3 regions of the Mesorhizobium sp. BH1-1-5 genome follow, and region 3 is predicted to be linked to each of the others. Evidence: predicted binding sites of a transcription regulator. Region 3 holds the regulator's gene; each other region holds the start of a gene.
The links. The regulator LexA, encoded in region 3, represses DNA repair genes until DNA is damaged. The targets are predictions, from matches to a motif close to TGTTCNNNNTGTGTTCNG.

Region 1 (10,667 bases), on a different contig from region 3:
ACCACCGAGAAGGTTGTCGGCACCATCTTTTCCGTGCTCGAGCACGAGGCTGAAGGCACCAGCGTTTCGTCCTTCTTCGACCAGATCCCCGGCGCCGGCGCGCTAGCCCAGAAATATGACGTGATGGCCGCCGGCGCGGCGGCAAGTTCGGGCGGCGGACTTCTGTCGTCGCTGCAGGGCGCGCTTGGCGGCGTGCTGGGCGAAAAAGCCGGCGCGCTGATCAACGGCGTCGCGGCGCTCAAGGCTTCGGGCCTCGACATGGCGCAAATCCAGAAGGCCGGCGAGACCTTGATCCAGCAGGCCGAGGCCGCCGCCGGCCCTGACCTGACCAACCAGGTGTTGGACCAGGTACCGAGCCTGAGGAGCCATCTCGGGCTTTGAAGCATTCCGAACGGGTCCTGGGTGGCCATTCGGCAACGGGCTGATTCGCTTTTTTGCCGGTCGCGTTCGACGACAGATCGCGGGATATCCCGCCGGATGCGGCTCTGTTTGCCTGGAATATCGATATTATTCCTACTTTAGAACCTTCGTACATATTCCGGAAACCATTTCCATAGCCGCCAAGGCTCCGTTAATTGCAATTAACCACCCATTAGAAGTTGCATCCGATTGTGCTGATTGAACTATCGGTATCCGCATTGGGGGCGGCTGCCTTTCATCGCCTCGGTCAAACCCCTCGCCCGGATATGGCAATCGGCCGTTCGCGCTGACGGACGCCGGGCGGCCGTTTGAGGAGGCAAGAAGGTCCGGCACCCCCGAAAACGAAGGGTTACCCGGCCATGATGCGCGTCATCTCCTGCGTGACGGTCGATCACAATTTGTGGCTCGTGCTGGTCGCTGCGCTGGTCTGCAGCGCTGGCTCCTGGGCGACGATCCGGCTTTTCCTGCGTGCGCATGAAGCCAAAGGCCTGCAGCAGGTCGGCTGGCATTTCCTGACCTCGGTCTGCGCGGGATCATCCATCTGGTGCACGCATTTCATCGCCATGCTGGCCTACGATCCCGGCGCCCCGATTGCCTTCGATCCGGTGCTGACGATCACCTCGCTGTTCATCGCCATCACCGGCACCGCCGCCGGCTTCATCGCGGCAACGACCCACGCTCCGCGCGTCGCCCCGATCGTCGGAGGCGTCATCGTCGGCCTCGCGATCTCCGGCATGCACTACACAGGCATGGCCGCCTATCATGTCGACGGCATCGTCGAATGGAACACGACCTATATTGCCGCCTCTGTCCTGCTCTCCGTGGTCTTTGCCTGCCTCGCCGTGAGCGCCGCCCTCAACGAGCGGCTGTCCGGTCGCAACTACTGGGCCGCGGCCGTTCTGGTGCTGGCCATCGTCAGCCTGCATTTCACCGCGATGGCGGCGGTGCAGGTGACGCCGCTGGTGACGCGCGGCGCCAATGGCGATGCGATGGCCTTGCACGCCATGGCGCTCGGTGTTGCCGTCGCCGGCCTGATCATCATCGGCACGGGCCTTGCCAGCTATCTGATCGACGACCGGACGCGCTCGGAAGCCTTCCAGCGCCTGCATCATCTGGCGATGAACGACACGCTGACCGGGCTGCCCAACCGGGCGAACTTCAACGATCATCTCGACCGCGAGATCGACCGGGCCCGCGAGCTCGGCGGCAAGGTCGCGGTGATCGGCATCGATCTCAACCGGTTCAAGGAGATCAACGACATCTGGGGGCACGGCGCCGGCGACCAGACCTTGAAGAACCTGGCCGAGCGCATGGGTGCGCTGCTGCAGGAAGGCGAGTTCGTCGCCCGCCTCGGCGGCGACGAGTTCGCCGGCGTGAAGCGCATGAAGAACCAGTCGGACCTTGTCGATTTCATTTCGCGCCTCGAAGCGGCGCTGTTCGCGCCGATCAGGGTCGGCGACATCGAAACCACCACCGGCGCCAGCCTCGGCATCGCCATCTACCCGAATGACGCGCACAACCGCGAAACGCTGGTCAACAACGCCGACCTTGCCATGTACCGCGCCAAGGCGAACATAACCCAGAATGTCTGCTTCTATGAGCAGGCCATGGACGAGGCCGTCCGCGCCAACCGGACACTGGCCAACGACCTGCGCGATGCCGTCGAGAATAGCCAGCTCGACCTCCATTACCAGGTCCAGACTTCGGTCTCGACCGGCGACATCCGCGGCTATGAGGCGCTGTTGCGCTGGAAGCATCCGACCAGGGGCAATATTTCTCCGGCCGAGTTCATTCCGCTGGCCGAGGAAAACGGTCTCATCCTGCCGCTCGGCGAGTGGGTGCTGCGCACCGCTTGCGCCAAGGCCGCCTCCTGGGATCATCCCTACAAGGTCGCGGTCAATCTCTCTCCGGTCCAGTTCGCCCATGCCGACCTGCCGAAGCTCGTCCACGAGATCCTGCTCGAGACCGGGCTCAAGCCGAGCCGGCTGGAGCTCGAGATCACCGAAACCACCATCATCGCCGACAAGATCCGCACCTTGAACATCCTGCGGCGGATCAAGGCGCTGGGCGTCACCATCGCCATCGACGATTTCGGCACCGGCTATTCCTCGCTGGAGACACTACGCGCCTTCCCGTTCGACAAGATCAAGCTCGATCGCTCCTTCATGTCGGAGGTCGAAACCAGCCCGCAGGCCAAGGCCATCATCCGCGCCGTTCTGGCGCTCGGCCAGAGCCTCCACATCCCGGTGCTGGCCGAGGGCGTCGAGACGCACAGCCAATTGTCGATCCTGCGCGCCGAAGGCTGCAACGAGGCGCAAGGCTTCCTGCTCGGCCGCCCGGCGCCCTTCGGCGAGATCTTCGCGCTCGGCCACCGCGCCGAGGTCGCGACAAGCGCAGCGTCGTTTACGGCACCTGCCCAAGCCGTTGCCTAGCGCATAGGTGTGCTGAGATTCAGGTCAGGCCGAGCCGAGAATGGCTCGGTCCGAGAACCGGAGCGGAGCGTGCTAAAGTACGTGAGCACCGGAAGCGCAGGACCGGGCCATTCGCAGGCCGGCCTCACCTGAATGTCAGCGCACCTATTTGGGCAGCGTGTAGGCCATCACATAGTCGCCCGGCTTGGTGCCGACCGAGCCGTGACCGCCGGCGACGATGACGACGAACTGGCGGCCGTCGGCAACCGTATAGGTCATCGGTGTCGACTGCCCGCCCGCCGGCAGCCGCGCCTGCCAGAGCTGCCTGCCGGTGGTGAGGTCGTAGGCGCGCAGATAGTCGTCGACGGCAGCGCCCAGGAACGCGACGCCGCCGCCCGTGATCATCGGCCCGCCAATGCCTGGAACGCCGACCTTGAGCGGCAGAGGCAGCGGCGTCATGTCGTAGACGGTGCCGTTGCGGTGCTTGTAGGCGATGTTTCCCGTCTTGAGGTCGACGCCGGCGACATAGCCCCAGGGCGGCGCCTGGCAGGGAACGCCGAGCGGCGATAGGAACGGCCCCATCACCACCGCGTAAGGCGCGCCCTCGTTGCGGTTCAGCCCCTGCTCGCTGCCCTTGGTGTTGTCGCCCGGCGCCGGCACGTCCGCGCGCGGGATGAGCTTGGACGTGAAGGCGAGATATGTCGGCATGCCGAACATCACCTGCCGCACCGGATCGACGGCGACGCCGCCCCAGTTGAAGACGCCGAAATTGCCGGGATAGATCAGCGAGCCCTGCAGCGAAGGCGGCGTGTAGCGCCCCTCATAGCGCAGCTTCTTCAACTCGATCCGGCACGCCAGTTGGTCGAACATGGTGATGCCCCACATGTCGGCGCCGGTCAGCGGCTTCGGATTGAAGGAGAGGTCCGAGGCCGGCTGCGTCGGCGAGGCATGATCGCCCTCGATCGCGCCGCCGGGCGCGGGCACTTCCTTCACCGGAATGATCGGCTCGCCCGTTCGCCGGTCGAGCACGTAGAGATCGCCCTGCTTGGTCGGCCCGACCAGCGCCGGCACCACGCCGCTCGCCGTGGTGATGTCAACCAGCGACGGCTGCGCCGGCACGTCCATGTCCCACAGGTCGTGATGCACGGTCTGCCGTACCCAGCGCAATTGCCCGGTGTTGAGGTCGAGCGCGGTGATCGAGGAGGAGAATTTCTCGACATTGGCGCTGCGGCCCATGCCGAGCTGGTCCGGCGTCTGGTTGCCGAGCGGCACATAGAGCAGCCCGAGCTTTTCGTCGGCGCTGGCGGTCGACCACATGTTGGGCGAGTTGTGCGTGTAGGTTTGCCCGGCGGGCAGTGGCGTCGTCACGTCCGGATTGCCGGAATCCCAATTCCACAACAGCGCGCCGCTGTCGACGTCGAAGGCGCGGATGACGCCTGACGGCTCCTCGGTCGAGTAATTGTCGTTGACCGCGCCACCGACGATGATCTTGCCGCCAACGATCAGCGGCGCCGACGTCGAATAATAATAGCCCGACTTCGGATAGGGCATGTTGGCCATCAGGTTCAGCGTGCCGCCCTCGGCGAAGGACGGACACGCCTGCCCGCTCGCGGCGTCGAGCGCGATCAGCCTGGCGTCGGAAGTCGGCAGATAGACGCGCGCGGCACAAGGCTGGCCGGCGGCGACTTTGGCGTCGGCGTAGTAGGACACGCCACGGCAGGTCTGGTGCTGGCGATCGGGATCGAGCTTGATCTTCGGGTCGTAGCGCCATTTCTCCTTGCCGGTCGCGGCATCGATGGCGATGGCGAAATTGTGCGGCGTGCAGATGAACAGCGCGGCGCCCACTTTCAGAGGCGTCACCTGGTAGGTCGTCTCGCCGATATCGTCGGGGCCTTTCACGTCGCCGGTACGGTAGGTCCATGCCGGCTGCAGCTTGGCGACATTGTCGGGCGTGATCTGGTCGAGCGGCGAATAGCGCTGGCCGAACGGCGTGCGGCCGTAGAAGTGCCACTCGCCGGCCGGCGTGTCGCCGCCGAGATTGGCCGCCGTGGCCACCTTTTCAGTGCCGAGCGTGCCGCCGATATCCTTGGGATCGGCGGTCATCGAATAACCGGCGACCGCAAGCGATGCCAGCACGGCCAGGATCAGCGGCGCGCGTCCGTCCGGCCCCCGCAAGCCCCGCCTTGCCCACGGCGTCAGCAGCCACAAGGCGATGAGCACGATGATGCCGCCGCGCGGACCGAGCTGCCACCAGTCGAAGCCGATTTCCCAGACCGCCCAGCACAAAGTGGCGAGCACGAACAGCGCGTAGAGCCAGAGCGAGGTCGACCTGCGCCTGAAAAGCAGCCAGCCGGTGACCAGGAAGACCAGGCCGGCGATCAGGTAATACCAGCTGCCACCCAGCGCGACGAGCCAGATGCCGCCGCCGCCGAGAACGAGACCGATGAGGAAAAGGACGAGGGAGGTGATGGTGACAGCCAAGACGTGCTCCTTCGACTGTTGCGCGCTTTCAAGCAATTTCAGGAAAAGTGTGAAGCGGTTTTCCGTCCGGAATTGCGTCAAACAAAAGATAGAGCGGTTCCAGGCGACGACACGCCGTCCCCTGCCTGCGCAGCTTTCCCCTGCCCGCTCCGGCTGTCAAGTTGGTCCGGGACACGCGAAACTAGAACAAAACGTAGACAGTTCTGGTCTTTCGCCCCCGAATCACTACATTCGGTGGCGATGTCGGGCTTTTCCGAGGACATGCCTTTTTTCGATGAACCGAATGCGCGGCCGGCGGCGGCCCCATCCGGCATAGCCGCGCGCGCCATGGCGGCGCGTAGCGGCCAGAACAGTGCGCCTGATTATCTGAAGGGTTTGAACCCGGAGCAGCGGCTCGCCGTGGAGACGACCGAAGGTCCGGTTCTGGTGCTCGCGGGCGCCGGCACGGGCAAGACGCGGGTGCTCACCACCCGCATCGCCCACATCCTTGCCACCGGCAGGGCTTTCCCCTCGCAGATCCTGGCCGTCACCTTCACCAACAAGGCCGCGCGCGAGATGAAGCAGCGCATCGGCCACCTGATCGGCGAAGGCAATGTCGAGGGCATGCCCTGGCTCGGCACCTTCCACTCGATTGGAGTGAAGCTGCTTCGCCGGCACGCTGAGCTCGCCGGGCTGAAATCGGATTTCACCATCCTCGACACCGACGACGTGGTGCGGCTGATCAAGCAGCTGATCCAGGCCGAAGGGCTGGACGACAAGCGCTGGCCGGCGAAAACCTTCGCGCAGATGATCGACGGCTGGAAGAACAAGGGGCTCGGCCCCGACGAAATCGCCGAAGGCGATGCGCGCAGCTTCGCCAACGGCAAGGGCCGCCAGCTCTACAAGGCTTATCAGGAACGGCTTCAGACGCTGAATTCCTGCGACTTCGGCGATCTGCTCTATCACCCGATCCGCATCTTCCGCGCCTATCCGGACGTGCTGAAGGAATATCACCGCAAGTTTAAATACATACTGGTCGACGAGTACCAGGACACCAATACCGCGCAGTACATGTGGCTTCGCCTGCTGGCCCAGCGGCCCAATGTCGGGCGCAGCGCATCGGCCGAAGGCCGCAAGCCCGACCGGGCGTCGGCCGGTCAGGCCGCCCCCGCGGAGGCCAGCGAGCGGAGCGAGCGCGCGGCCGTGAGCGAGAACAAAGTGAACATCTGCTGCGTCGGCGACGACGACCAGTCCATCTATGGCTGGCGCGGCGCCGAGGTCGACAACATCCTGCGCTTCGACAAGGATTTCCCGGGCGCCACCATCATCCGGCTGGAGCGCAACTACCGCTCCACCGCGCATATCCTCGGCGCCGCTTCCCACCTCATCGCCCACAATGAGGGCCGCTTCGGCAAGACGCTGTTCACCGACCGCGACGACCCCGAGGACGACAAGGTGCATGTCCATGCCGCCTGGGACTCCGAGGAAGAGGCGAGAGCCATCGGCGACGCCATCGAGGCCTATCAGCGCCCCGATAGACAAGGGAATCGGCACAAGCTCAACGACATGGCGATCCTGGTGCGCGCGTCTTTCCAGATGCGCTCCTTCGAGGACCGCTTCATCACGCTCGGCCTCAACTACCGCGTCATCGGCGGCCCGCGCTTCTACGAGCGGCTGGAAATCCGCGATGCGCTCGCCTTCTTCCGCGTCGTCGCCAATGGCGGCGACGACCTCGCCTTCGAGCGCATCGTCAACACCCCGAAGCGCGGGCTCGGCGAAGCCACCATCCGCCAGATCCACGACACGGCGCGCGCCATGCGCATTCCAATGCTGGAGGCCGCGGCCACACTTGCCGAAAGCGACGAGTTGAAGCCCAAGCCGCGCGCGGCGCTGCGCGAGGTCGCGGCCAATTTCGAGCGCTGGCAAAAGGCGCTGGAAGCCACGCCGCACACCGAGCTCGCCGAGACCATCCTGGAGGAAAGCGGCTACACCGACATGTGGAAGAACGACCGTTCGGCGGATTCGCCTGGCCGGCTGGAAAACCTGAAAGAACTGATCCGCTCGATGGAGGAGTATGAATCGCTGCGCTCCTTCCTCGAGCATGTCGCGCTGGTCATGGACGCCGAGCAGAATGCCGAGCAGGACGCGGTCTCGATCATGACGCTGCACTCGGCCAAGGGCCTCGAATTCGAGACCGTCTTCCTCCCCGGCTGGGAGGAAGGCCTGTTCCCGCACCAGCGCGCGCTGGATGAAGGCGGCCGCTCCGGCCTCGAGGAAGAGCGCCGGCTCGCCTATGTCGGCCTGACGCGGGCGAAAAAGAACCTGCACATCTGGTTCGTCTCCAACCGTCAGATTCATGGACTGTGGCAATCGACCATCCCGTCGCGCTTCGTCGATGAACTGCCGGAAACCCATGTCGAAATCGCCGACAGCGGCAACAGCTATGGCGGCTACGGCAACCCCTATGGCGGCGGCTCATTTGCTTCCGGACGCGGCGGCGGCCGGCAGAATCCCTACGGTGCCTCGCGCTTCGACAATGTCGGCGCCAAGGACCAGGGCAGCTTTTCCAACACCTATGCCACGCCCGGCTGGCAGCGCGCGCAGGCCAACCGCACCGAGGCCACCGACCGCAACTGGGGCACCCGCTCCGGCCACCAGGTCGAGCGCATCGGCTATGGCGAGACCGATAGCGGCTATGGCGCCGGCCGCACCTCGGTCAAGGGCCGCACCATCGAAGGCGAGCTGGTTGCCAAATCCGTCGCCGACACCCCGTCCGCCTTCAATGTCGGCGACCGCGTCTTTCACCAGAAATTCGGCAACGGCAACATCGCGGCCATCGAGGGCAACAAGCTCACCATCGACTTCGACAAGGCCGGCCAGAAACGCGTGCTGGACGGGTTTGTGGTCGGCGTTTGAAGTTCACAGCCGACCCAACCGAATTCTCCTGCCTCACCGATACCTTGCCTGGTTCCACTTGTGGCCGAGCAGCGACAGGATGATGATCAGCCCGTTGAAGAACTGCACGTAGAAGCCGCTCAGGCCTGCCGCCACCACGCCGGTCTGGATGAACGACACCGTGACCGCGCCGATGGCGCCGCCGACGACGGTGCCGATGCCGCCCCAGGTCGGCGTGCCGCCGACGAACACCGAGGCCAGCACGGGCAACAGATAGCCGTCGCCCGCCGTTGGCCACCAGGTGAAGTTGATCATCACCGAGAACGTGCCGGCGATCGCGGCCCCTATGCCGGTGAAGACGAACACCTTCACCCGCACGAGCTTGACGTCGATGCCCATCTGCTTGGCGCTGTCCGGATTGTCGCCGACGACCTTCACCTGCGCGCCGAAGCGGTGGCGGTTGTAGAGCAGCGCCGAGAAGACGACGAAGGCGATCGCCCAGAAAATCTGCACCGGAATGCCCCAGAGCTGGCTGGAGAAGATCGCGTAGGCCGAGCTGTCGGCAAGGCCGGTCAGCGCCATCGACTTGCCCTCGTTGATGATCTGGATCAGGCCGCGCAGCAGGAAGTTCATGCCGAGCGTGGCGATCAGCGACGACAGCCCGCCATAGACGACCAGCGACCCGACGAGGAAGCCGAGCAGCGTGCCGGTGACCAGCGCCGCCGCAATGCCGATGAACGGATCGTAGCCCGCCTGCACGACCAGCGCGAAGACCCATGAGGCGAAACCCATCGTCGCGGGAAATGACAAGTCTATCTCGCCGCAGGTGACGACGAAGACCAGCGGTACCACCACGAACAGCGCGACGGGAAGCGTCGTCAGCACCGAGCTGTAGAGATACCAGGTGGTGAAGACGGTTGGGTTGGCGATCAAGAACACCGCCATCATGACGATGAACACGGCCAGCGTGCCGAGGGCCGCGCGGTTGTCGAGGACGAAGCCGCGCAGCCAGTGTTCGGACGGATGGCTCCATTCCTTAGCCGCTTGGCCGCTTGTTCTTCCCAGAGAAGACTGCAGATCGGGTTCCATGGCCTTGCTCATCACGCTCTCTGCTCCGCGTCCGTGCCCTCGTGCAGGCCCGGCAACCCGCCAGGATGCGCCACATCTTCCATAAAGTTGATCAGGTCGTCGGCCGACTTGACCTCGCTGCGGTCGGTCGTCAGCGCCACCTTGCCGCGATCGAGCACCACGAAACGGTCGGCGATGTCGAAGACGTGGTGGATGTTGTGGCCGATGAACAGGATCGAGCGGCCGCTCGCCCGCACCTGGCGCACGAAATGGAAGACCTTGGCGGTCTCGGTCAAGGACAGCGCCGTCGTCGGCTCGTCGAGGATGATCAGCTCGGCCTGCTTGTAGATGGCGCGGGCGATCGCCACGCCCTGGCGCTCGCCGCCCGAGAGCTGGCCGACGATCGAGTGCGGCGTGAACACTTTCGAGGTGAAGCCGATCTCACGCATCAGCCGGCTCGCCTCCTCGACCTCCTTGTTAACCTTCAGCCAGCCGAGAAAGCTTGTCAGCTCGCGGCCCATGAAGATGTTGCGCACGATGGTCTGCTGCACGGCCAGAGCCCGATCCTGGAACACCGTTTCGATGCCGGCGTCGCGCGAGCGCGCCGCGCTCCATCCGCTGACCGGCTTGCCGCGCACCAGGATATCGCCGTTGGTCGGCTTCACCACGCCCGACAGTATCTTGATCAGCGTCGACTTGCCGGCGCCGTTGTCGCCGATCAGGCCGACCACCTCGCCGCGATCGACGCTGAGATTGACCCCGCCCAGCGCATAGACCTGGCCATAGGATTTCTTGATGTCGCGCAGTTCGATGATGCGTTCGCTCATGCGATCCTCGCTGGAATTGTCTGCCTGCCGGTCGTCTCGCCGGCCGGGCAATAATCCCGGCCGGCAGCCTGGGAGGTCAACGCAGCGCCTGCTTGGCAAGCTCGGAAACGATCTCGTAGTTCTGCGGCGTGACGAAGCCGGCGCCGGTATCGACATTCATCGGCGCCAGCCCGAGCACCACCTGCTGGCAGAGGCTGAGGATCGGCAGATAGCCCTGCAGGAACGGCTGCTGGTCGGCCGTCAGCTGCACCCAGCCGCCCTTGAAACCCTCGACGATCTGCGGGCTGGTGTCGAAGCCGAAGTTGAAGATGTCGCCGGGCTTGCGTCCCGCCGCCTGCATGTAGGTGGCGACGTTGCCGAGCATCTGGCCGCCGGGATAGCCAACCGCCTTGACGTCGGGGTGGTTGAGCAGTGCTGCCGTGATCACCGGAATGGCGAGGTTGGGGTCCGACGCCCATTCGCCGCTCGGTGGCGAGGACAGCTGGATGACCTCGACCCCCGCTTCCTTCAGCGCAGCGACCGTGCCGCGCTCGCGCGCGCCGCGGCTCTCGTTTTCGAACGGACCGATCATGATCGCCTTGTCGCC
Region 2 (10,667 bases), on a different contig from region 3:
ATGAACGAGCATGGGTTCGCGTCACCGAGGAAAGCAGCCGCGCCGTGTATAAGTACGCCTTCAAATAGGCTCCAGAAACAACGGCCTGTTCAAATCGCTGGCTATCCTGGCGGGCGGAACGAGCGACGGATAGGGGCGTTCCTGTTCATGGCTCTAGAAGATGACATTGAAATGGTGAAAGGCCATGTGAGGTTGGGCGAATGGCATTTGGTTCGTCAACACGAACTGATTGCCCAGCTCACGCGCGACGATCTGCCGGCAGCCCAAGCCATCGATTTCCTCCATCAATTGGAGGACATGCAGGAGCTGCATCGAAAGCATTTGGCGCGGCTCCAACGCAAGGCTGCGGACAATGAACTGTTCACCTCGCAACGGGCCGCTCTTGACCCCGAGGCAGCGGGGCACAGCGCGGACGCGTCGAACTAGATCCGATAACCCGCATGCCAGGGATGATTCATGCGACGCCAAGACTTGAGGCAAGAGCATCAGCCGGTTGGAGCAGGTAGCTAGTCAGGAATGGGGCGATACCGGAAATGGTCGCGAATATGCTCGTTGAAGAAGCGACCTTTGACAAACGCAGAACGGAACGCGACGTAGGTCTCAGGGGGTACCTCCTCAAAATCGTAGCGCTTGCCGCTGCTCACGAACCAGACTGACAGTGTCCTGCTCGCCGGATCGTACTCGGTCTTCTTGATCGAGGTGGACGGCATTGGCATACCCATCGTTTGCATATCGCCAACGATCGGAACCAGTTTTTGTTTCAACAACACGAACTGTAACGCCACCCATGAAGACGACAGCCACTTACGACTCGGCGGCGGGCACATTCACGCTAGAGAAAGGCATCTGGCGAGGGACGTTTCCGATTGTCGACCTGCAGAAGTGGTTCCACTTCTATCGCCAGCAAATGGAGCGTTATCCCGCACATGCGGGATCGTATGCAGAGGATGTGAAAGCCCTGGAGGCGCTGGCGGCTGAGTTGCGTGGGCGACAATAGAAGAGCCCGCACCGCGGGGAACGGTGCGGGCTGATGTCGGGGGAATACCGACCCGACACGACGCGTGCGGGGTTTTGGGAGGGGATTGCGTCGCGGCTACCAAACCTCGGTCTGACTGGAATGTTCCGCCGAAACTGAGGCTCGCGCGCCTCGTGCCCACAGGTAGTGATGCGAAATCCGAGCCCGGCTCGCAGATCGAGGGTGACACAGGATTGTGCGAGCCGGGCCTAGCCGCCGACAAGCGGTTTCAAAAGCCGGCGGTGAGCAAAGTTGGTCGATAACCCCTCATACTGCAATGAGGACTGAGGTCCGATTTCGCTCCTTGCGATAGTCTATCTTTAACGTCGTGAAAGAGCCCGCCTGCCATTGGGCGCTAGACGGGCTCTTTATCGGGCCTCCCTGCGGGCAACCGCAGTTTCCAGTGTGGGGCTGGTTGCGGCTACACCCCACCCGACGCGGTGCGCGGATGGAAAGCAGCCCAGCCGGCGCGCCACCTGTTTGTTCAACCGCACACCGCGCCCGATGTTCCATTAGCAATTGCTTGACTAAGCCGCCCGTCGCTCCAGACTCTTTTTATGGCGAAGGGCTTATTCAAGATCGGCGATGAAGTCGAAATCCCCGCGACTGTGCGCCGGCGTGTCACGGAGGACCGTGTAAGCGTTTCGATCCCGACCTATAACCAACCCCATTCGATCATCGAGACGGCCAAGGTGACGAAGGGCCAGCCAATAGAACTGGTCGGCGACGTCACGCGCGCGATGGGAACCAGTTCACCGTCAATCTCGGAGTGCCTGTGACGGTGAACGCCGGCACCCTCAGGCTGGTGACACGTTATGTCCCTCCGAGGCGGAAGAATCCGCTGGTTGACGAGGCGAGCTGAGGGAACGGTGATCTATCGCCCGAGCGGCAGCTTAGACATCGACAGCAGCTCGGCCTCGTCTCTGATCCCCGCCAGGTAATTTGCCAGGAGGCGAGATGCGAGGGCTTCGCGTCGCTCAGGTGATTGATGTTCGTCCTTCAATTTATCGAACATGCGACCGAGCAGCGCGACTTCTGGAGGACTGAAGACGCCCGCCTCTCTGACTTTCTGGTAAATTGGCATGAGGTCCTCCCAACACCGGCCGAGCCCTCAAACGCCATTAACTGATCTCTGACATGGTCAGTTGTCAATCAAGGAAACCCGCCGATGCAAGCCAGCAGGGGAAGGTGTCCCGCACCGAGCGCCACGGAGTCAGATGCCATGGCGGACTCCTGGGGACTGCGGGTCTGGCGGGCTGCTCGCTACCCATCCTGTCGTGAGCCTTCGTTCCATTTCGTTACAAAAGAGACAAATCAAGTGCCGCGGGCCTTGTAGACTCCGCAGCCGAGGGAGAGCGCTCCGGGTTCCGGAGCCCGACACGACGCTTACACCTAGCGAAAGGCTATCGTCGCGTCCGAGCATCCGCTTGGCATGTTCCCGCCGGAATCAATGTCGATCTTTCAGAAAGCGCGCCTCGCGAAGCAGGGACGGCCAGTCTGTGCCGATCAGGCCAACCAGCTCCCGCGCCCGCTCTTCTGAAATTTCGGCCTCTTTGACGAGGCGAGGGATTAGCAATTCGGCTTGGCTCGGAAAGTCTTCGCCGTTTTCATCGTCACGTATCATCCATCTCCGTCGCTTCAGCAGAAATGGAGCGGCGTGGAGAAGGTTTCGGGCGTCTTGCTCAATGTAACAGATTGTGAAAAAGCCCGCCGGCCGAAGCCGACGGGCAGGTGCTGGAGTAGCCTGGGTGCGCAAGGTTGGCAACGTACGCGGCAGGCCGATCAGGGAACTACAAAACGCGTGCGTTGTTCCCCGAGGACTCGAGCCTCGACCCTCAGTCGCATTGGTCCTGAGACAAAGGTCTTGCCTGGCAATTCATAAGTCCGGAGCCGGAAACATCTTCCGGAGATGGTCATTGGAGTGCGCCGGCGAGCATAGTCCCTTCATCGCCGGTTCAGGAGCGCCCGCCGTACCTGCGAAACGGCGGGGGCCCCATTAGCTTAAAGCGCCGGATTGAGTCCAATTAGGCTCAGGCCGAAATGAATTCGTACGCGCCCCTAAATTGTTCGTATGCAAAGTATCTTTTGGGCGCTATGATGCAGCTTGCCGTAGGGGAAGAGTATGGCTGCGCACGAACATCATTCGGTCGAGATCATCCGAGAAGCCAAATGGGCGGTACGGGTCACCGTCTATGGCAGCACCTTGACTTTCCCATTCGAGGCGGAGGATTACGCTCGCTCCTATGCTGACGGTCAAGCATTCCGTCTTGACGTTCAGGTGACGGAGCTCAAGAAGTCGGCCTAAGGGCCGCTCTGAAGCGGCCGACATCTGGCGCAAAGCCGTCGCCGGTAATGGAACGCGGTCCCGTACTCACTCGCCAGCGGCGTTCTCCGCTCCAATCTATGAGGCTGCTTTTGATGCACCGCTCCCAGAAGGTGGACCGACTGGAATGTCCCGAAGCCTGTTATTCCTGAGCGGCCACTTGCCCGGATGAACGAACGGCCGCTTCTGAGATCGATCCGGTCAGGCTGAACGACCGACATGAGGGCGCAAAGCGGATGTCGCAAGGCGTTGATCGTGATTCCGCCAATGACCGTCTTCGGAAGTCTCATCGCTACGAAATCGTCGAATAAAGAAGAGCCTGCATGTGCTCTGGCAGGTCGAGCTCGCCGCGCGCCTCGATCTCCAAAAGATATCGGGCTTTGGCCGCGCTATCGTCCGGGCTGACCACAGGATAGGCGCAGATAGCCAGCAGCGCCCCCTCCTCGTCTCGACTGGCTCGGTCGTAACTGCTGCTTGCAGCCTTCTCGTGGACAGCCCTGCCGAGCGCGGCATATGCCGTCATGTGAGCTTCGATTAGCGCCCGTAACTTGCTGGGCGGCGGCTCTGCGGCGCATGCTGTTTCCGCCACTGCCGAGGCAAGGACAACGGCGCTGGAGTGGACGAGCAAGGCGCGGCGATTGATCCTGGTCGTAGTGATCTCTCCTCTTAATTTGATGCCAAGCTTCCGCGAATGTCGAGGACATTGCGGGCAACGTAACACGACCGCTCGCGCGGTTATGTCAGGATGAACATAAATGCCCCTCGGCAAACCTAATGCGAGCCATCACGGATCCCCGATCAGGTGCAGGAATTGATTTCAAGGGCTTGGCGCGAGGCGCAAAGCACCGTCTCTCTTAAGGACGAAAGCGTGCGTGCGGAGCAAGGAAGTGAAGCGGTCGGCGGGCGGAAGTCCTTCAGGAATGGCGCCGCCGCGCGCGCAGCAATTGTCGATAGCCGCGCTCGACCATACTGAGGCCATCGCGCACGAGGCGATGCGTCTGGTATCGAAAAGCCGAGTCGTGCCAGTCGGCGGCGCTGACCAGCCGCCGGCCAAACAAGGTGGTCGCGACTTCGAAGTGGGATGCCTTCTGGTCGCGGCCATCCAGGCATCGAAGCATGTGGCCGAGCCGGCGACGCTGGGCCGCAGTCAAGCGGGCGTCGGGAAGGTGTTGCCTATGGATTGAGCGAATGAACCGCTCGATCGCCTTGAGACGTTCGTGCGCCATGTCATCGAGTGGAATTACGGCGGCAAGCGGCTCACCTGGCCGCGCATCCTCGAGAAGCGCCAGTTGCGTCCGGCCCAGCAAAGAACGTGCGTGAAGTCCGATCTCGTCATGCCGGCCCCCGGCAAGCGGAAGGTCATAGGCGCCGCCCTGCCCTGCGCGCAGATCGCGCGGAACCTCGATAAGATTGACGATCCCAGGGTCGATCTCAGGCGCCCAATAGACGGGCTGCTCGACCGCGGACTGATCAGGCCGGGCGGCGAAACTGCAAACCCCAGCGTTTGCGCAACGCGCGCATGGCCTTGGCAGAGCGGGAGGCGGCGAAGTCCTGCTGATACTGCGGATTGCGTCGCAGGAACTCCCAGGCGACCACATCGGCTGCGGCGCCGTTGAGGAACGCATATGCCTGTGGGTCACGCCACTGCGATGTATCCGGCTTCATCCGCATCCTTCCCTTCTCAAGGATCTGATAAGGGGATGCGGCGTTGAGCGAAATCCTTGGATTCCGTCATTGACGAATGGACGGGGAGAGGCCTCAGCGCCGAGCGGTCAGGCTAGGACTTCCGCGAGCCTATTGGCTAGTGCCTTGCAGTGTCCTGAATGTCTGCGTCCAGGTGCGATAGGCCTCATCATCGCCTTGGCTCCACGCAGTGAAGGCGCGCCAGGCGGCGAAAGACGAGGCGGGCTGCTCGAACAGAGCGCCAATCGACTGATCGCCGGCGGCCCAGCCCGCGGGGCGATCGCCTATCGGTTCATGCGCGAGACGCCGCAGATCGGCCAATGCCGAGCGGATGTGCTGCAGCGGAAATTCGCAGAGGTCGGTGTTGTCAGTCGCTTCCCGACGACGAGGAAGCAAGCCATCTGGAACATAACTTCAGGCGCATTCTGAAGGCAAAGTGCATGCACCTGGGCACGCCTCTGCAATTGATCCGGGAGAAAACCATGCTGGTAACCAAACAGGTGGGAGACCAGCAGGACGCAGCTACCAAGGCCTGGAATTTCTGTACCGCCCTCTACTATAAAGGTAATCGCACTATCCCCTGGCGGCTCGTCGAAGACACCGCGAAGCTCCGCTCCTGCTACATTGGCATCGGCTTTTACAAGAGCAGGGATGGCGAGACCGTTTCATCCAGCCTTGCCCAAGTCTTCGACGAATTCGGCCATGGGATCATTCTCCGCGGCACCCCGGTATCCATTGACAAGCAAAACCGCCACCCATACCTCACCGCCGAACAGGCCTATCGTCTTCTGACCGACGCACTCGAAGAATACGACAAGGCGCTCGCGCATATGCCGGCCCGTATCGTGATCCATAAGTCCAGCCACTTCCGTGATAGCGAAAGGGAAGGGTTCCTGCGCGCGTTGGAGGAGAAGGGCGTCGGAAGCAAGGATTTCGTCTCGATAACCGACACCGACATCCGCCTATTTGGCGATAACAACTACCCGCCTAAACGGGGCACGCTCCTAGGCCTTTCGGAAGACGAAGGTATCCTCTACACGCGCGGAATGGTCGATTTCTACAAGACCTACCCTGGGATGTACGTCCCTGCCCCGCTTAGGATCACGGCCTGCGAGCAGGACTCGTCACTGGAAAGCCTGTGCAAGGAGATCCTCGGCCTCACGAAGATGAACTGGAACAATACCCAGATGGATGGTCGGCTGCCCATTACCCTCGAATGCGCGAAAAAGATCGGCGACATAATGAAGTATGTCGGTCCGACCGAGAAGCCGCAGGTCAGTTACAGCTTCTACATGTAGCTAACGGTGATGCTGGCAGGCAGGTGATCGAAACTGGCTTCGCCCCTCAAGTTGTCCCGGCCTGAGGCAGGAACACAGGCCAAGCATCGTCAGCGCGACTGGAAACGGCGGCTGTTGGGAAATTTCAGAATGTGTCCGGATGACCGGAATTGGCGCATTGATGCCGTCAAATCTTGCCTTGATCGACGTCTGCTTTCGGGAAAACGCCGCCGTACGCCCTACGGCAGATATGCGGCGCAAAGCTGCCGTTCGCTTTCGCCAGAAGCTGGGTTCCCGGTATAAACGGTCATGGGAAACAGCCGCGCCGTACCCACTTGACTCTCGCTGCTCAATCGTAGAACAAATAGAGAACATGCTTATATACGCTTTCCTGGAGGTCAACGACCATCTTGCGGCCGGAGCCCGCCATAGAGTCATTGCGTGCGCGGATCGAGAAGATCCAGGGCCGGAGCCGACGCGCCAGATCAGTGCTTCCATTCGGCATCGCCGAATTGGATACGCGGCTCCCGGGCGGCGGGCTGGCGCTCGGTGCGTTGCATGAAATCGCGGGCGGCGGCAACGGCGCCATCGACGGCGCGGCCGCGGCGCTGTTCGCCGGCGGTGTGGCGGCGCGCACGCGCGGCAAGGTCTTGTGGTGCATCACTCGACCAGACCTGTTCGCCCCGGCGCTGGCGCAGGCCGGCCTGAAACCGGACCGCGTGATCTATGTCGAGGCCGGCGACGACAAGACAATCCTCGCCTGCATGGAAGAAGGCATCCGGCATGGCGGCCTGGGTGCGGTCGTCGGTGAGGTCGCGCGCCTGACCATGACGGCTTCGCGGCGACTGCAGCTCGCCGCCGAGGAAGCCCACACGATCGGTATCGCGCTGCGGCGGTGGCGACGGCAGACGGAGGCAGCCGATTTCGGCCAGCCGACGGCCGCCATGACGCGGTGGCGCATCTCCGTCCTGCCCTCGACGCCGCTGCCGGTACCAGGCGTCGGCCGTCACCGATGGCTGGTCGAATTGATCCGCGCCCGCGCGGGCGAAAGTGCCGATTTCGAATTGGAGGCGTGCGATGGCACGGGTCGTCTCTCTGTTCCTGCCGACCTGGCCCACCGATCGGGTGCGGCGGAAGGCCGGCGACGCAGCGCCGCCGGCTGAGGCCCCGCTGGTTCTGATCGGCCGCGACAAAAACCGGCGCGTGGTGCTTGCGGCCGACGCCGCGGCACTCGCAGCCGGCTTGCGCCCCGGCATGCCCGTGACGAAGGCGCAGGTGCTGGTGCCGAGCCTTGCGGTCCAGGACGCCGAGCCGCAAGCCGATGCCGAGGCGCTCGAGCGCCTCGCTGTCTGGATGCTTCGATTTGCGCCGATCGCGGCGCCCGATCCTCCCGACGGGATTGTCATAGATACGACAGGGGCCGACCATCTCCATGGCGGCGAGGCCGCGATGCTGGAGGGCATGGTCGGGCGTCTGGCGATGTCCGGCATCGTCGCCCGCGCCGCGATCGCCGACAGCTGGGGCGCGGCGCATGCGCTGGCCCGCTATGGCGGCCAAGCCATCCGCATCGCGCCAGCTGGCCACGGCCAGTCCGTCCTCGAGCCACTTGCGCTCGAGGCTTTGCGGATCGCCTCTTCGACGGCGGCCGAGTTGCGAAGGCTCGGCTTCCAACGGATCGGCGATCTCCTGAAACAGCCCCGCGCGCCGCTTGCCCTGCGCTTCGGTCCGGAGATCGGTCGCCGCATCGATCAGGCCCTCGGCAACACAGCCGAGCCGATCGACCCGGTTCGCCCGCCCGACATCGTGGAAGTCCGCCGTGCCTTCGCCGAGCCGATCGGCGCGGCCGAGACAATTGCGCGCTACATCGGCAAGCTCGTCGCCCAGCTCTGCAGCCTGATGGAACAGCGCGGGCTTGGCGCGCGTCGTCTCGATCTCATCTGCCAGCGGGTCGACAGCCAAGCGCAGGCGGTCCGTGTCGGCCTGGCCAAACCTGTCCGCGATGCCAGACGGCTGACGCGGCTGCTTAGCGACAAGGTCGAGACCATCGCACCCGGTTTTGGCATCGAGACGATGATCCTGGCTGCGACAGCGGCCGAGCCCCTGGAGCGCGGCCAGGTCGTGAGCTTCCTTGTCGAAGAAACCGTGCCCGACGTCTCCGACCTCATCGATACGCTGATGAACCGCGTCGGCGAGCGCGCCATCTACCGCCTGGCGTCCGTCGCTAGCGATGTGCCGGAGCGTTCGGTTGCCAAGATCTCCGCGATCGCCCCCGATACAGGCGCGAGCTGGCCCGGCCATTGGCCGCGGCCATCGCGCCTGCTGCCACAGCCGGATCCGGTCGAGACCGTGGCGCTGCTGCCCGATCATCCGCCGGTGTCCTTCACCTGGCGCGGCGTGCGCCGGCGCGTGAAGCGCGCGGACGGGCCGGAGCGCGTCTTCGGCGAATGGTGGAAGCGCGATGCCGAGCTTGTGGCGGTGCGCGATTATTTCCGGGTCGAGGACGACGCCGGCGAGCGGTACTGGCTCTACCGCGCCGGCGACGGCGAGGATGCGGCGACTGGGTCGCACCGATGGTTCCTGCATGGGGTGTTCGGATGAACGACGTCCGTTATGCCGAGCTGCAGGTCACCTCGCATTTCAGCTTCCTGCGCGGCGCCTCCTCGGCCGAGGAGCTTTTCTCGCAGGCCGCCCTTCTGGGCATCGAGGCGCTCGCCATCGCCGATCGCAACAGCCTCGCCGGCATTGTCCGCGCCCACGAGGCGGCCAGGACGACAGGCGTGCGCCTCATCGTCGGCTGTCGGCTGGATCTCACCGATGGTATGTCGCTACTCGTCTATCCGACGGACCGCGACGCCTATTCCCGGCTATGCCGGCTGCTCTCGCTCGGCAAGGGACGTGCCGGTAAGGCGAAATGCCGGCTGGAGTGGAGCGACGTTGTCGCCTATGGCGAAGGCCTTATCGCCGTGCTCCTTCCCGATCTGGCCGACGAGACCTTGGCGCTGCGCCTCAGGCATCTGCGCGAGGCATTCGGCGATCGCGCCTATATGGCGCTGTCGGTCAGACGCCGGCCCAACGATCAGCTTCGCATTCACGAGCTGGCGGCGCTTGCCTTTCAGATGAGGGTGCCGACGGTCGTCACCAACGACGTGCTCTTTCACGAGCCAGGCCGCCGCATGTTGCAGGACGTCGTCACTGCTATCCGGCACAACGTCACCATCGATGCGCTGGGCGACCGCCGCGAGCGGCATGCTGACCGTTACCTCAAGCCGCCGCAGGAAATGCATCGACTTTTCGCGCGCTATCCCGAAGCGCTGGCACGCACGATCGAGATCGCCGACCGTTGCCGGTTCTCGCTCGACGAGCTTGCCTATCAATATCCGGAGGAGCGCGACGATCCTTCACTGACGCCGCAGCAGGCGCTCGAAAAGCTGACCTGGCAGGGCGCCGCCACGCGCTACCCCGAGGGGATACCGGACAGCGTCGTCGCGTCGCTGCGTCACGAATTGCGGCTGATCGAGAAGCTCGACTATGCGCCCTACTTCCTGACTGTGAATTCGATCGTGCGCTTCGCCCGGTCGAAGGATATCCTTTGTCAGGGCCGCGGCTCGGCCGCCAACTCGGCGGTCTGCTATGTGCTCGGCATCACCTCGATCGACCCCGGCCGCAACGACCTTCTCTTCGAGCGTTTTGTCTCCGAAGAACGCCGCGAGCCGCCCGACATCGACGTCGATTTCGAGCATGAGCGGCGAGAGATCGTCATGCAATGGGTGTTCGACACCTATGGCCGTGACCACGCGGCATTGTGCTCGACGGTCGTGCGCTACCGCACCAAGGGCGCGCTGCGCGATGTCGGCAAGGCGCTCGGCCTGCCGGAAGATCTTATCCGCACGCTCTCCGGCCAGGTCTGGGGCTGGTCCGAGGAGGGCGTCGAAGAACAGCATGTCGAGGAACTCAATCTCAACCTCGCCGATCGCCGCCTGCGGCTGACGCTCGACCTTGCCCGTCAGTTGATGGGCGCCCCGCGCCATCTCAGCCAGCATCCGGGTGGCTTCGTGCTCACCCATGATCGTCTCGACGATCTTGTGCCGATCGAACCGGCGAGCATGAAGGACCGCCAGGTAATCGAATGGGATAAGGACGATATCGATGCGCTGAAATTCATGAAGGTCGACGTGCTGGCGCTCGGCATGCTGACCTGCATGAAGAAAGGCCTCGATCTCCTCGCCGAGCACAAGGACATCCGGCTCGACCTTGCCACCATCCCCGCGGAGGATCCGCGCACCTACGCCATGATCAGGAAAGCCGATACGCTCGGCACCTTCCAGATCGAGAGCCGGGCGCAGATGTCGATGCTGCCGCGGCTGAAGCC
Region 3 (10,667 bases):
AAGAACTATGCCGCTCCGGAATACCGCAAGTTCTCTTATGCCCGGTTGGAGCCGCAGGACATCTCGGATCCATCCGCGGTGACGGACCAGCAGGTCAGCGATGACTATAAAAAGAATGTCGCGCGCTACACGACGCCCGAGATGCGCACCATCGAGCAGCTGGTGTTCAAGACGCCGGATGCGGCCAAGGCCGCTTTGGATTCGCTGAAGGCTGGCGCCACTTTCGACAAGCTCATCACCGCCGAGGGCAAGACGCAGGCCGACACGCTGCTCGGCACGCTGGCCAAGGACAAGGTCGCCGACAAGGCTGTCGCCGACGCGGCCTTCTCGCTCAATGCCAACGAGGTGAGCCAGGTCGTCCAGGGCGCCTTCGGTCCCGTGCTGTTGCGCGTCACCGAGATCAAGCCGCAGGTGGTGAAGCCGCTTTCGGAAGTGTCCGCCCAGATCCGTAAGGACCTGGCGCTCGGCGAAGCAAGCCGCATCCTGCTCGACGTTCACGACAGCTATGAGGACACCCGCGCCTCGGGCGCCTCGCTTGCCCAGGCCGCCGACAAGCTGAAGCTCAAGGTCGTCACCATCGATGCCATCGACCGTACCGGCCAGCGGCCGGACGGCACGATCGTCAACGACCTGCCGGAATCGGCCGAGCTGATCAAATCGGTGTTCGCGGCCGAGCCCAATACGGAGAACGAAGGCCTGACCACTGCCGACAACGGTTTCGTTTTCTACGAGGTGCAGTCGATCACGCCGGCGCGCGACCGTACATTGGACGAAGTCCGCAAGAAGGTCGCGGCCGACTGGACGGAGGCCGAGACCGACAAGCGGCTCGACGCGAAGGCTCAGGAACTGGAGAAGCGCCTCAAGGCCGGCACCACGCTCGACGTCATCGCCGGCGAGCTCAAGCTCGACAAACAGACCAAGCGCGGCTTGAAGCGCGAAGCCGACGATGCCGATTTCGGCAAGGAGGGTGCCGCAGCCATGTTCGGCGTCGGCGAAGGCGGCACTGGCTTGATCCCCTCGCCCACCGGCGACGGTCAGATCCTGTTCAAGGTCGCCGAGGTCTTCGAGCCGGCAGGCGCCGATGGCAGCGCGGTGCCGGACGAAGCCCAGAAGTCCTTCGGCGCCGGCATGTCCGACGACCTGCTCGACCAGCTGGTGGCGCAGTTGCAGTCGCAATATGACGTTCGCATCGATCCGAACGCCGTTTCGCAAGCACAGACACGATGAGCGCTCTGAAGACACACATAGCCAAGGTCGCCACCGGCACCGCGCTTTCCTTCGAGGAAGCGCGCGAGGCGTTCGACATCATCATGTCGGGCGACGCGACGCCCGGCCAGATCGGCGGCTTCCTGATGGCGCTGCGCGTGCGCGGCGAGACGGTGGGCGAGATATCCGGCGCGGTCGCCACGATGCGCGCCAAGATGCTGCGCGTCGAGGCGCCGCACGACGCCATCGACATCGTCGGCACCGGCGGCGACAATTCGCATTCGGTCAACATCTCGACCGCTTCGGCCTTCGTCATCGCAGCCGCCGGGGTGCCGGTCGCCAAGCATGGCAATCGCGGCCTGTCCTCGCTGACCGGCTCGGCCGACGTGCTGACGGCGCTTGGCGTCAAGATCGATATCTCGCCCGAAATGATCGGCCGCTGCATCCACGAGGCCGGCGTCGGCTTCATGTTCGCGCCGGCGCATCATCCGGCGATGAAGCATGTCGGGCCAACCCGCGTCGAGCTCGGCACGCGCACCATCTTCAACCTGCTCGGGCCGCTGTCGAACCCCGCCGGCGTCAGCCGCCAGATGGTCGGCGTTTTCCTGCCGGAGTGGATAATGCCGGTGGCCGAGACGCTGAAGGCGCTGGGCGCCGATCACGCCTGGGTCGTCCACGGCGACGGCTATGACGAGATCACCACGACGGGCGAGACCCAGGTGGCGGAGCTTGCCGGCGGCGAGATCCGCGGCTTCACCTTGACGCCGGAAGCCGTCGGACTGAAGCGGCACACCAAGGAAGAACTGCGCGGCGGCGACGCCGCCTACAACGCCAAGGAACTGCGCGATATGCTGGGCGGAACCGCCGGCGCCTATCGCGACACGGTGCTGATGAATGCTGGCGCCGGACTGGTCGTGGCCGGCAAGGCGACGACATTGGCCGATGGTATCGCCGCGGCGGCGCAAGCGATCGACAGCGGCCGCGCGCTTGGCGTGCTGGACAAGCTCGTCGAGATTTCGAACGGATAAGGCCTTGTCGGACATCCTGCGCAAGATCGAAGCCTACAAGCGCGAAGAGATCGCCGCGGCGAAGCTCCGCGTGCCGCTGGCCGAGATCAAGGCGCAGGCTGTGGACGCCGAGCCACCGCGCGGTTTCCTCGCGGCGCTCGAAGCCAAGCGCCGGGCTGGCGGCTTCGCGCTGATCGCCGAGATCAAGAAGGCCAGCCCCTCCAAGGGCCTGATCCGCGCCGATTTCGATCCGCCGGCGCTGGCCAAGGCCTATCAGAAAGGTGGCGCGGCCTGTCTTTCGGTGCTGACCGACGCGCCGTCCTTCCAGGGCGCTCCGGAATTCCTGACGGCGGCGCGTGCGGCCGTGCGCCTGCCGGCCCTGCGCAAGGATTTTCTGTTCGATCCCTACCAGGTATACGAAGCACGCGCCTGGGGCGCCGACGCAATCCTGATCATCATGGCGAGCGTCGACGACGCGCTGGCCAAGGAGCTTGAGGCGATCGCTTTCGAGCTCGGCATGGACGCCCTTGTCGAGGTGCATGACGAAAAGGAAATGCAACGCGCGCTTGGCCTGTCATCGCGCGTGATCGGCATCAACAACCGCGATCTGCGGACCTTCGTGACCAGCCTCGATGTTTCGGAGCGACTGGCGGACATGGTGCCGGCGGACCGGCTGCTGGTCAGCGAAAGCGGCATCTTCACGCATCAGGACTGCCGCCGGCTGGAAAAGAGCAGGATTGGCACTTTCCTCGTCGGCGAGAGCCTGATGCGGCAGGCGGACGTGGCCGCGGCGACCGAGCTTCTGCTGACGGGCAAGGCGCCGGCCGAGGCCGTTTGAGGATGCCTGCCCTCACCCATCTTGGCGCCAAGGGCGAAGCCAATATGGTCGATGTCGGCGGCAAGGCCGAGACGACGCGCACGGCGATCGCCGAAGGTTTCGTCTCGATGCGGTCTGAAACGCTGGAGATGATTCTCGCCGGCGATGCCAAGAAAGGCGATGTGCTGGGCACGGCCCGTATCGCCGGCATCATGGCCGCGAAGAAGACGCACGAGCTGATCCCGCTCTGCCATCCGCTGCTTCTGACAAAAGTTGCCGTCGAGATCGAGCCGGACCGTTCGCTGCCCGGCCTCAGGGTCACCGCGCTCGCTCGCGTCACCGGCAAGACCGGCGTGGAGATGGAGGCGCTGACCGCTGCCTCGGTCGCCTGCCTCACCATCTACGACATGGCCAAGGCGGCGGACCGCGGCATGGTGATCTCCGGTATCCGTCTGGTCGAGAAGACCGGCGGCAAGTCCGGTGACTACAAGGTGGATGCCTGATGGCATTGGTTCCGGTCGCCGAAGCGCTCCAACGCCTGCTCGACGGCGCCACGCCATTGCCGGGCGAAAGCATTCCGCTGGCGGAAGCGGCCGGGCGGGTCCTGGCGCAACCGGTTGTGGCGCTGCGCACGCAGCCGCCCTTCAATGCCTCCGCGATGGATGGCTATGCCGCGCGTTCCGCCGATGTTGCTTCAGTGCCGGCACAGCTCGAGGTCATCGGCATGGCGCCTGCCGGGCGGGGCTTTTCCGGATCCGTCGGGAAAGGCCAGGCCGTGCGCATCTTCACCGGCGCGCCGGTGCCCGAAGGCGCCGATACCATCGTCATCCAGGAAAACGTCCGCGACCTTGGCAACCGCAAGATCGAGGTGACCGAGCCGACCGCGGAAGCACGCAATATCCGCCGCGCCGGGCTCGACTTCGGCCAGGGCGATGTGCTGCTCAACAAAGGTCGCGAACTCGATGCGGCAGCGCTTTCGCTCGCGGCGTCGGCCAACCACCCTGCCTTGAGCGTCGTACGCCGGCCGCTGGTTGCCATCATCGCCACCGGCGACGAATTGCTGCCGCCGGGGAGCGCGCTCGGCCCCGACCAGATCATTTCCTCCAACGCCTATGGCGTTGCCGCCGCCGCCCAGTCCGTCGGCGCGCGCGCGCTCGATCTGGGCATCGCCGCCGACCGCAAGGAGGCGATCGCGGCGCTGGTCAGGAAAGCGGTCGAGGCGAACGCAGACGTCATCGTCACGCTCGGCGGCGCGTCGGTCGGCGACCACGACCTGATCCATGACGTGCTCATCGGCGAAGGCATGACGCTCGACTTCTGGAAGATCGCCATGCGCCCCGGCAAACCGCTGATGTTTGGCCGGCTTGGCAATGTCCGATGCATCGGCCTGCCCGGCAACCCGGTGGCCAGTATCGTCTGCTCGCAACTCTTCCTGAAACCGCTGCTTGCCCGGCTCGGCGGCCGCGATCACAGGCAGGACGTGCGAGCCGCCCGGTTGGGCGCCGCCATGCAGGCCAACGATGTCAGGCAGGACTATGTGCGCGCCGTCGTGCGCGAAGAAGCCGGCGCCCTGATCGCAACACCTTTCGGCATCCAGGACTCCTCGATGCTGCGGATGCTCGCCGACGCCAACGGCCTGATCCTGCGTGAGCCCTTCGCGCCGGCCGCCGAGACAGGCGCCGAATGCAGCGTTCTGATGTTACGCTGAACAAAACGTCAACAAATTCACTAAACTTTAAACGGTTGCGGAACACAACTGGAACAGATAGTGTTTGTTCTGGGTTTGTTTTTCTGATTCTGGTTTCAGAACCCGTGGGGGCCGCCGATGCTGACGCGCAAACAACATGAACTCCTGATGTTCATCCATGAACGCCTGAAGGAGAGCGGGATTCCCCCATCCTTCGACGAGATGAAGGAAGCGCTCGACCTTGCATCCAAGTCCGGCATCCACCGGCTGATCACGGCGCTGGAAGAGCGCGGCTTCATTCGCCGGCTGCCTAACCGGGCGCGTGCGCTGGAAGTGTTGCGCCTGCCCGACTCGATCGCCCCCGGCCTCAATGCGGCGAAGAAGTTTTCGCCAAGCGTCATCCAGGGCAGCCTGGGTCAGAACAATGTCAGTCGTCAGATCAGGCCGGTGGCGCCGTCGCGAGCCCCGACGCCAAGCAATGACGACGATGCCGTTTCGGCCGTATCCATCCCGGTGATGGGACGCATCGCCGCCGGTGTGCCGATCGACGCCATCCAGCACCAGACGCATTCGATCACCGTGCCGCCGGACATGATCATGGGCGGCGAGCACTATGCGCTGGAGGTCAAGGGCGACTCGATGATCGAGGCTGGCATCTTCGACGGCGATACCGTCATCATCCGCAACGCCAATACGGCGAGCCCGGGCGAGATCGTGGTGGCGCTGGTCGACGACCAGGAAGCGACCTTGAAGCGCTTCCGCCGCAAGGGTGCCTCGATCGCGCTCGAGGCCGCCAACCCGGCCTATGAAACCCGGATCTTCGGACCGGACCGGGTCAAGGTTCAGGGTAAGCTCGTCGGACTTATCCGCCGCTACTGAGCAAGGCTGGGCGGCGGTCTTCGTCCGGAATTGCCCGACATCTATTCTGTCGGCTGCGGCGCTGCAGCCGGCTTGTCCGGCCGTTGATAGGGCGGCAGCCCCCTCGCCTCGCGCGTGTATTTCCGTTGCTCGTGCCAGGGTCGATATGGTTCTTCGACCGCATAGCGAGCGGTTGGCCGCGCGGTTGCCGATTGCGGATCGAAGAAGACGGCGGCGCTGCCGTCGCGCGCCAGCTGCCGCTTGGTGACGACAAGCACGCGCGGATCGTGGCAGGGGTTGTAGGCGGTGGCGTCGTTGATGACGATGAGGTCGGCGAAGCCGCAGGCCGGCCGCGCGCTGCCGCGGTTCTCGGCGAGCGCGACGATGGCGCCGGACGGATGCCGGCCGATGCAGAGGTCGTCCGTACAGTAGAAGGGCGAGCCGGGCGGCAGGTCGACCGGATCGGCGATGTCCAACGCATCTTTGGCGAACGTTTCGGGCGGCACGATTTCCTCGGCTTTCAGCGCCCGTTTCCAGTTGTCGGTGGTGAATTCGTTGGAGCGTTCGCGATTGACGGCGAGCTCGCCGCCGCCGATCGGCATTGCCACCAGATGCGCGTCCTCGGAGATGAGCACATCCGGCGTGCTCACATGCGGAATGGCCAGCAGCGCGGCGAGAGCGAAGGGCACGGCTGCCAACCTAAGCCAGGTGGTGGCCATGGTCGCGATGACCAGCGCGATCGTCGCCAGCAGCACCGACTGGATCGAGATCAGCCCGACGGCATCGACCGGTGAGCGCTCGGAGATCCACGCCGAAATGGCGATCATCGCCGTCAGGCCCTTGCCCATCACATAAAGGAACGGACCGTCGAAGCCGAAGGGCATCGCCAGCGCGCTCAACACGGCGAACGGCATGACGATCAGCGAGACGATCGGCATCACCGCCAGATTGGCAAACAGGCTGAGCGGCGACACGCGCTGGAAATGCCAGATAGCAAACAGCAATGTAGCGCTGCCCGCGATGAGCGAGGTTACGGCGGCGCCACCCACCCCGAGCGCCAGTTTTCGCGACAGGTACCCGAGGAACGATCGCTTTGCCGGCGGCGTTGTCGTTTTGCCGGCGCGATAATCGGCAAAGCCGGCAAAGGCGCCGACCAGGGCGGCGGTGGCAGCAAACGACATCTGGAAGCTCGGGCCGACCACCTCGTGCGGCGAGACAAGGATGACGGCGATGGCCGAGATCGCCAAGTTGCGCATGGTCAGCGCCGCGCGGTCGAAGAGCACGGCGGCGAGCATGACAGCCAGCATGATGAAGCTTCGCTCGGCCGCCACGACGATGCCGGAGATCACGAGATAGGCGGCGATCGAGAGCAACGCTATTCCAGCGGCATATTTCTTCACCGGCCGGCGCGACGAGAAATCCGGAAACAGCGCGAAGGCGCCGCGCAAAAGCACCATTATCGTGCCGGCGACCAGCGCCATGTGCAGGCCCGAGATAGAAATGATGTGGTAGATGCCGGTCCGCCGCATCGACTCGTTGATCGCTTCCGGAATGCCGGCGCGCACGCCGACGATCAGCGCCGCGGCGATCTCGCCTTCGGACCCGCCGATGGCGCTCCTGATATGGTCGGCAATGCCTTCGCGCGCGTTTTCGATGGCCGATGTGACGCGCGCGCCAAAAGGTGCCTCCACTGGCCCAATCAGCTTCGGATCGCCCAGGAAAAAGCCGCTGGCGCCAATGCCGGCAAAGTAGCTGTCGAAGGAATAGTCGTAGCTGTCCGGCCGAACCGGGCCGGTCGGCGGCAACAGCTTGGCATAGCCCGTCAGCATCGAGCCGGCGGTCATGCCGGGTGGGATCCTGCGCGCCGACAGCCTGACGCGGTCCGGCGCGTAGCGCAGCTTCGGATGCTGCGTGGAAATCAAGTCGATGGTCAGCCGGACGCGGCCGTTGGCCATCGCCTCGGCGGTGACGAGGCGGCCGGTCAGCCGCGTCTGGATTTCGGAGCCCAGCATCGGCGTCGCCATCCGCCAGGTCTCCACCTTGGCGCCGAGAAAGCCGAGCGCACAGAAAAGGCTCGCCATGAAGACAAGGTGCGTTTTCTGCCAGGAACGCGAGACCGCCGCGCAGATGGCCATCAGGGCCACCGCCGCAATTGGCCTGTAGAGATCGGGCTCACTGCCTAGCGAGAAGTAATAGATGACGCCGGCCGCAAGGAAGACCGGCACCAGCAGGAAGCCGATACCGCGATCGAGCTCGGTCGTGGCGGCGACGGCAATGCTCCGGCGCAGTGCAGGAAGCGAAACGCGGCCAAGCTGCTTGCGGATCCGGCTGACGGTGCCTGCCGGCGAGGCTGGCTGTAGCGCATCGTCGCTGGACGGCAGAAGCTCGGTTGGTGGACGGAATTCCGGAAGCGAAACCGGCGCGGCCTCTGCGGGCGAGGCATGGACAAACATCAGGCGCTCGCTGACGCCCGCCGTCGTTCCCTCGCCCTTCTCCGCGCCCCGGCCACGTCCAGCCATCGGGTCTGCCCCTTGCGCCCCAGACCGCCTATGCTACATGAACGCCGACCGCGTGGAAGTCCGCGCGAAACATGCATTTTTTCAGTGCTTCTTCGAGAGTTCCATGTCCGACAAGGTCGTCACCCGTTTTGCCCCCTCGCCGACAGGCTATTTGCATATCGGTGGCGCGCGCACGGCGCTGTTCAACTGGCTTTATGCCAAGCACACCGACGGCACGATGCTGCTGCGTATCGAGGATACCGATCGCGAGCGCTCCACCGAGGCTGCCACGGCTGCCATTCTCGACGGACTGACCTGGCTCGGCCTCTCCTGGGACGGCGACGCCGTTTCGCAGTTCGAGCGCGCGCCGCGCCATCGCGAGGTGGCCGAGGAGCTCGTGCGCATGGGCAAGGCCTACTACGCCTATGAGACGCCGGCCGAGCTCGAGGCGATGCGCGAGGCCGCGCGCGCCAAGGGCCTGCCGCCGCGCTACAACGGCCACTGGCGCGACCGCGCTCCGTCCGAGGCGCCGTCAGGCGTCAAGGGCGCGATCCGCATCAAGGCGCCGTCCGAGGGCGTGACGATCGTCAACGATCGCGTGCAGGGCGAGGTGCGCTTCCCGAACAAGGATCTCGACGACTTCATCATCCTGCGTTCTGACGGCGTCCCGACCTACATGCATGCTGTCGTCGTCGACGACCACGACATGGGCGTCACCCACATCATCCGCGGCGACGACCACCTGACCAACGCCGCGCGCCAGACGGTGATCTATAACGCCATGGGCTGGAACGTGCCGTCGATGTCGCACATCCCGCTGATCCACGGCGCCGATGGCGCCAAGCTGTCGAAGCGGCATGGCGCGCTCGGCGTCGAGGCCTATCGCGCCATGGGCTACCTGCCGGAAGCCCTGCTCAACTATCTGGCGCGGCTCGGCTGGAGCCATGGCGACGACGAGGTGATGTCGATCAAGGACATGGTCGCCTGGTTCGACATCGGCGATGTCAACAAGGGCGCGGCCCGCTTCGATTTCGCCAAGCTCGAGGCGCTGAACGGCGTCCATATGCGCAAGATGGACGACCAGGCGCTGTTCGACATCTTCGTCGCCACTTTGCCCTATCTCGAAGGCGGCCCCGCACTTGCGGCAAAGCTCGACGACAGGCGCAAGGCGCTGCTGCTCGCCGCCATGCCTGGCCTCAAGGAGCGGGCCAAGACCCTTGTGGAACTGGTCGACGGCGCGGCCTTCCTGTTCGCCGAGCGGCCATTGCCGCTGGACGAGAAGGCGGCGGGCTTGCTCAACGCGGATGCGCGCGCGATTTTGCGCGGCGCGCATGGCGCATTGTCTTCTGTCCAGGGCGAGTGGAACGCCGCTTCGGCGGAGGCTTCGATCCGCGAATTCGCGCAGGCCGGCGGGCACAAGCTCGGCGCCGTAGCGCAACCGCTCAGGGCCGCGCTGACCGGCCGCAGCACTTCGCCCGGCGTGTTCGACGTGCTTGCCGTGCTGGGCCGTCAGGAAAGCCTGGCGCGCATAGCAGATCAAATCGATTAGGAGCGAACTGGCCCAAGAAGATTGGCATTGAAAGGTGTGTTTCGCAGTGCAACATTAGGCCTTGGCCCAATCTGGCACGCACCTCCTAAAATGCGGTGGCGAGTTCGCGCATTCCGGTGACTTCGACGTGTCGTTTGCAGGAATTGCCTTGCCGGCCTGAGGATACAAAAGGAGTTGAGAATGAGCGAAGCTGCGACAAAACTGGAACCGGGCAGCAAGGCGCGCGAGTCGACCGCCAGGCTCGAACTCGCCGGCAAGACGCACGAATTGAAGGTGCGAAGCGGCACGGTCGGGCCTGACGTCATCGACATCGGTTCGCTCTACAGCACGACCGGCGCCTTCACCTACGATCCGGGCTTCACCTCCACCGCAAGCTGCGAGTCTGGGATCACCTTCATCGACGGCGATGCGGGCATCCTGCTGCATCGTGGTTTCCCGATCGACCAACTTGCCGAGCATGGCGACTTCCTCGAAGTCTGCTATTTGCTGCTCTACGGCGAGTTGCCGACCAAGGCCCAGAAGGACGACTTCGACTATCGCGTGACGCGCCACACCATGGTGCATGAGCAGATGTCGCGCTTCTTCACCGGCTTCCGTCGCGACGCGCATCCGATGGCCGTCATGTGCGGCGTGGTCGGCGCGCTGTCGGCCTTCTACCATGACTCGACCGACATCTCGGACCCGTACCAGCGCATGGTCGCCTCGATGCGCCTGATCGCCAAGATGCCGACGATCGCGGCGATGGCGTATAAGTACCATATCGGCCAGCCGTTTATTTACCCGAAGAACGATCTCGGCTTCGCGGCCAACTTCCTGCACATGTGCTTTGCCGTGCCGTGCGAGGAGTACAAGATCAACCCGGTGCTGGCGCGCGCCATGGACCGCATCTTCATCCTGCACGCCGACCATGAGCAGAACGCCTCGACCTCGACGGTTCGCCTGGCCGGCTCTTCCGGCGCCAATCCGTTCGCCTGCATCGCCGCCGGCATCGCCTGCCTGTGGGGTCCGGCGCATGGCGGCGCCAACGAAGCGGCGCTGAACATGC

Region 1: LB572_RS03630 (ATP-dependent helicase) is a predicted target of LexA. The motif match lies at 5,495-5,512, and genes of this name have one in related genera.
Region 2: LB572_RS27830 (ImuA family protein) is a predicted target of LexA. The motif match lies at 6,655-6,672, and genes of this name have one in related genera.

The regions. Positions count from the first base shown of each region.
Region 1 covers NZ_JAIUIM010000002.1:204,883-215,549, forward strand. The annotation lists gene LB572_RS03615 (hypothetical protein) at 1-381, shown strand, start outside; gene LB572_RS03620 (putative bifunctional diguanylate cyclase/phosphodiesterase) at 780-2,852, shown strand; gene LB572_RS03625 (glucose/quinate/shikimate family membrane-bound PQQ-dependent dehydrogenase) at 2,997-5,312, opposite strand; gene LB572_RS03630 (ATP-dependent helicase) at 5,553-8,207, shown strand; gene LB572_RS03635 (ABC transporter permease) at 8,241-9,287, opposite strand; gene LB572_RS03640 (ATP-binding cassette domain-containing protein) at 9,287-10,081, opposite strand; gene LB572_RS03645 (substrate-binding domain-containing protein) at 10,158-10,667, opposite strand, start outside.
Region 2 covers NZ_JAIUIM010000027.1:46,062-56,728, reverse strand. The annotation lists gene LB572_RS27890 (hypothetical protein) at 1-68, shown strand, start outside; gene LB572_RS27885 (hypothetical protein) at 148-426, shown strand; gene LB572_RS27880 (KTSC domain-containing protein) at 507-770, opposite strand; gene LB572_RS27875 (hypothetical protein) at 788-997, shown strand; gene LB572_RS27870 (hypothetical protein) at 1,573-1,794, shown strand; gene LB572_RS27865 (hypothetical protein) at 1,890-2,099, opposite strand; gene LB572_RS27860 (hypothetical protein) at 2,463-2,639, opposite strand; gene LB572_RS27855 (hypothetical protein) at 3,138-3,320, shown strand; gene LB572_RS27850 (hypothetical protein) at 3,631-3,861, opposite strand; gene LB572_RS27845 (DUF2285 domain-containing protein) at 4,253-4,564, opposite strand; gene LB572_RS27840 (transcriptional regulator domain-containing protein) at 4,809-5,003, opposite strand; gene LB572_RS27835 (argonaute/piwi family protein) at 5,504-6,319, shown strand; gene LB572_RS27830 (ImuA family protein) at 6,709-7,461, shown strand; gene LB572_RS27825 (DUF6504 family protein) at 7,376-8,896, shown strand; gene LB572_RS27820 (error-prone DNA polymerase) at 8,893-10,667, shown strand, end outside.
Region 3 covers NZ_JAIUIM010000010.1:223,837-234,503, reverse strand. The annotation lists gene LB572_RS16030 (peptidyl-prolyl cis-trans isomerase) at 1-1,227, shown strand, start outside; gene trpD (anthranilate phosphoribosyltransferase) at 1,224-2,234, shown strand; gene trpC (indole-3-glycerol phosphate synthase TrpC) at 2,239-3,051, shown strand; gene moaC (cyclic pyranopterin monophosphate synthase MoaC) at 3,054-3,533, shown strand; gene glp (gephyrin-like molybdotransferase Glp) at 3,533-4,738, shown strand; gene lexA (transcriptional repressor LexA) at 4,856-5,596, shown strand; gene LB572_RS16000 (ComEC/Rec2 family competence protein) at 5,638-8,094, opposite strand; gene gltX (glutamate--tRNA ligase) at 8,198-9,622, shown strand; gene gltA (citrate synthase) at 9,803-10,667, shown strand, end outside.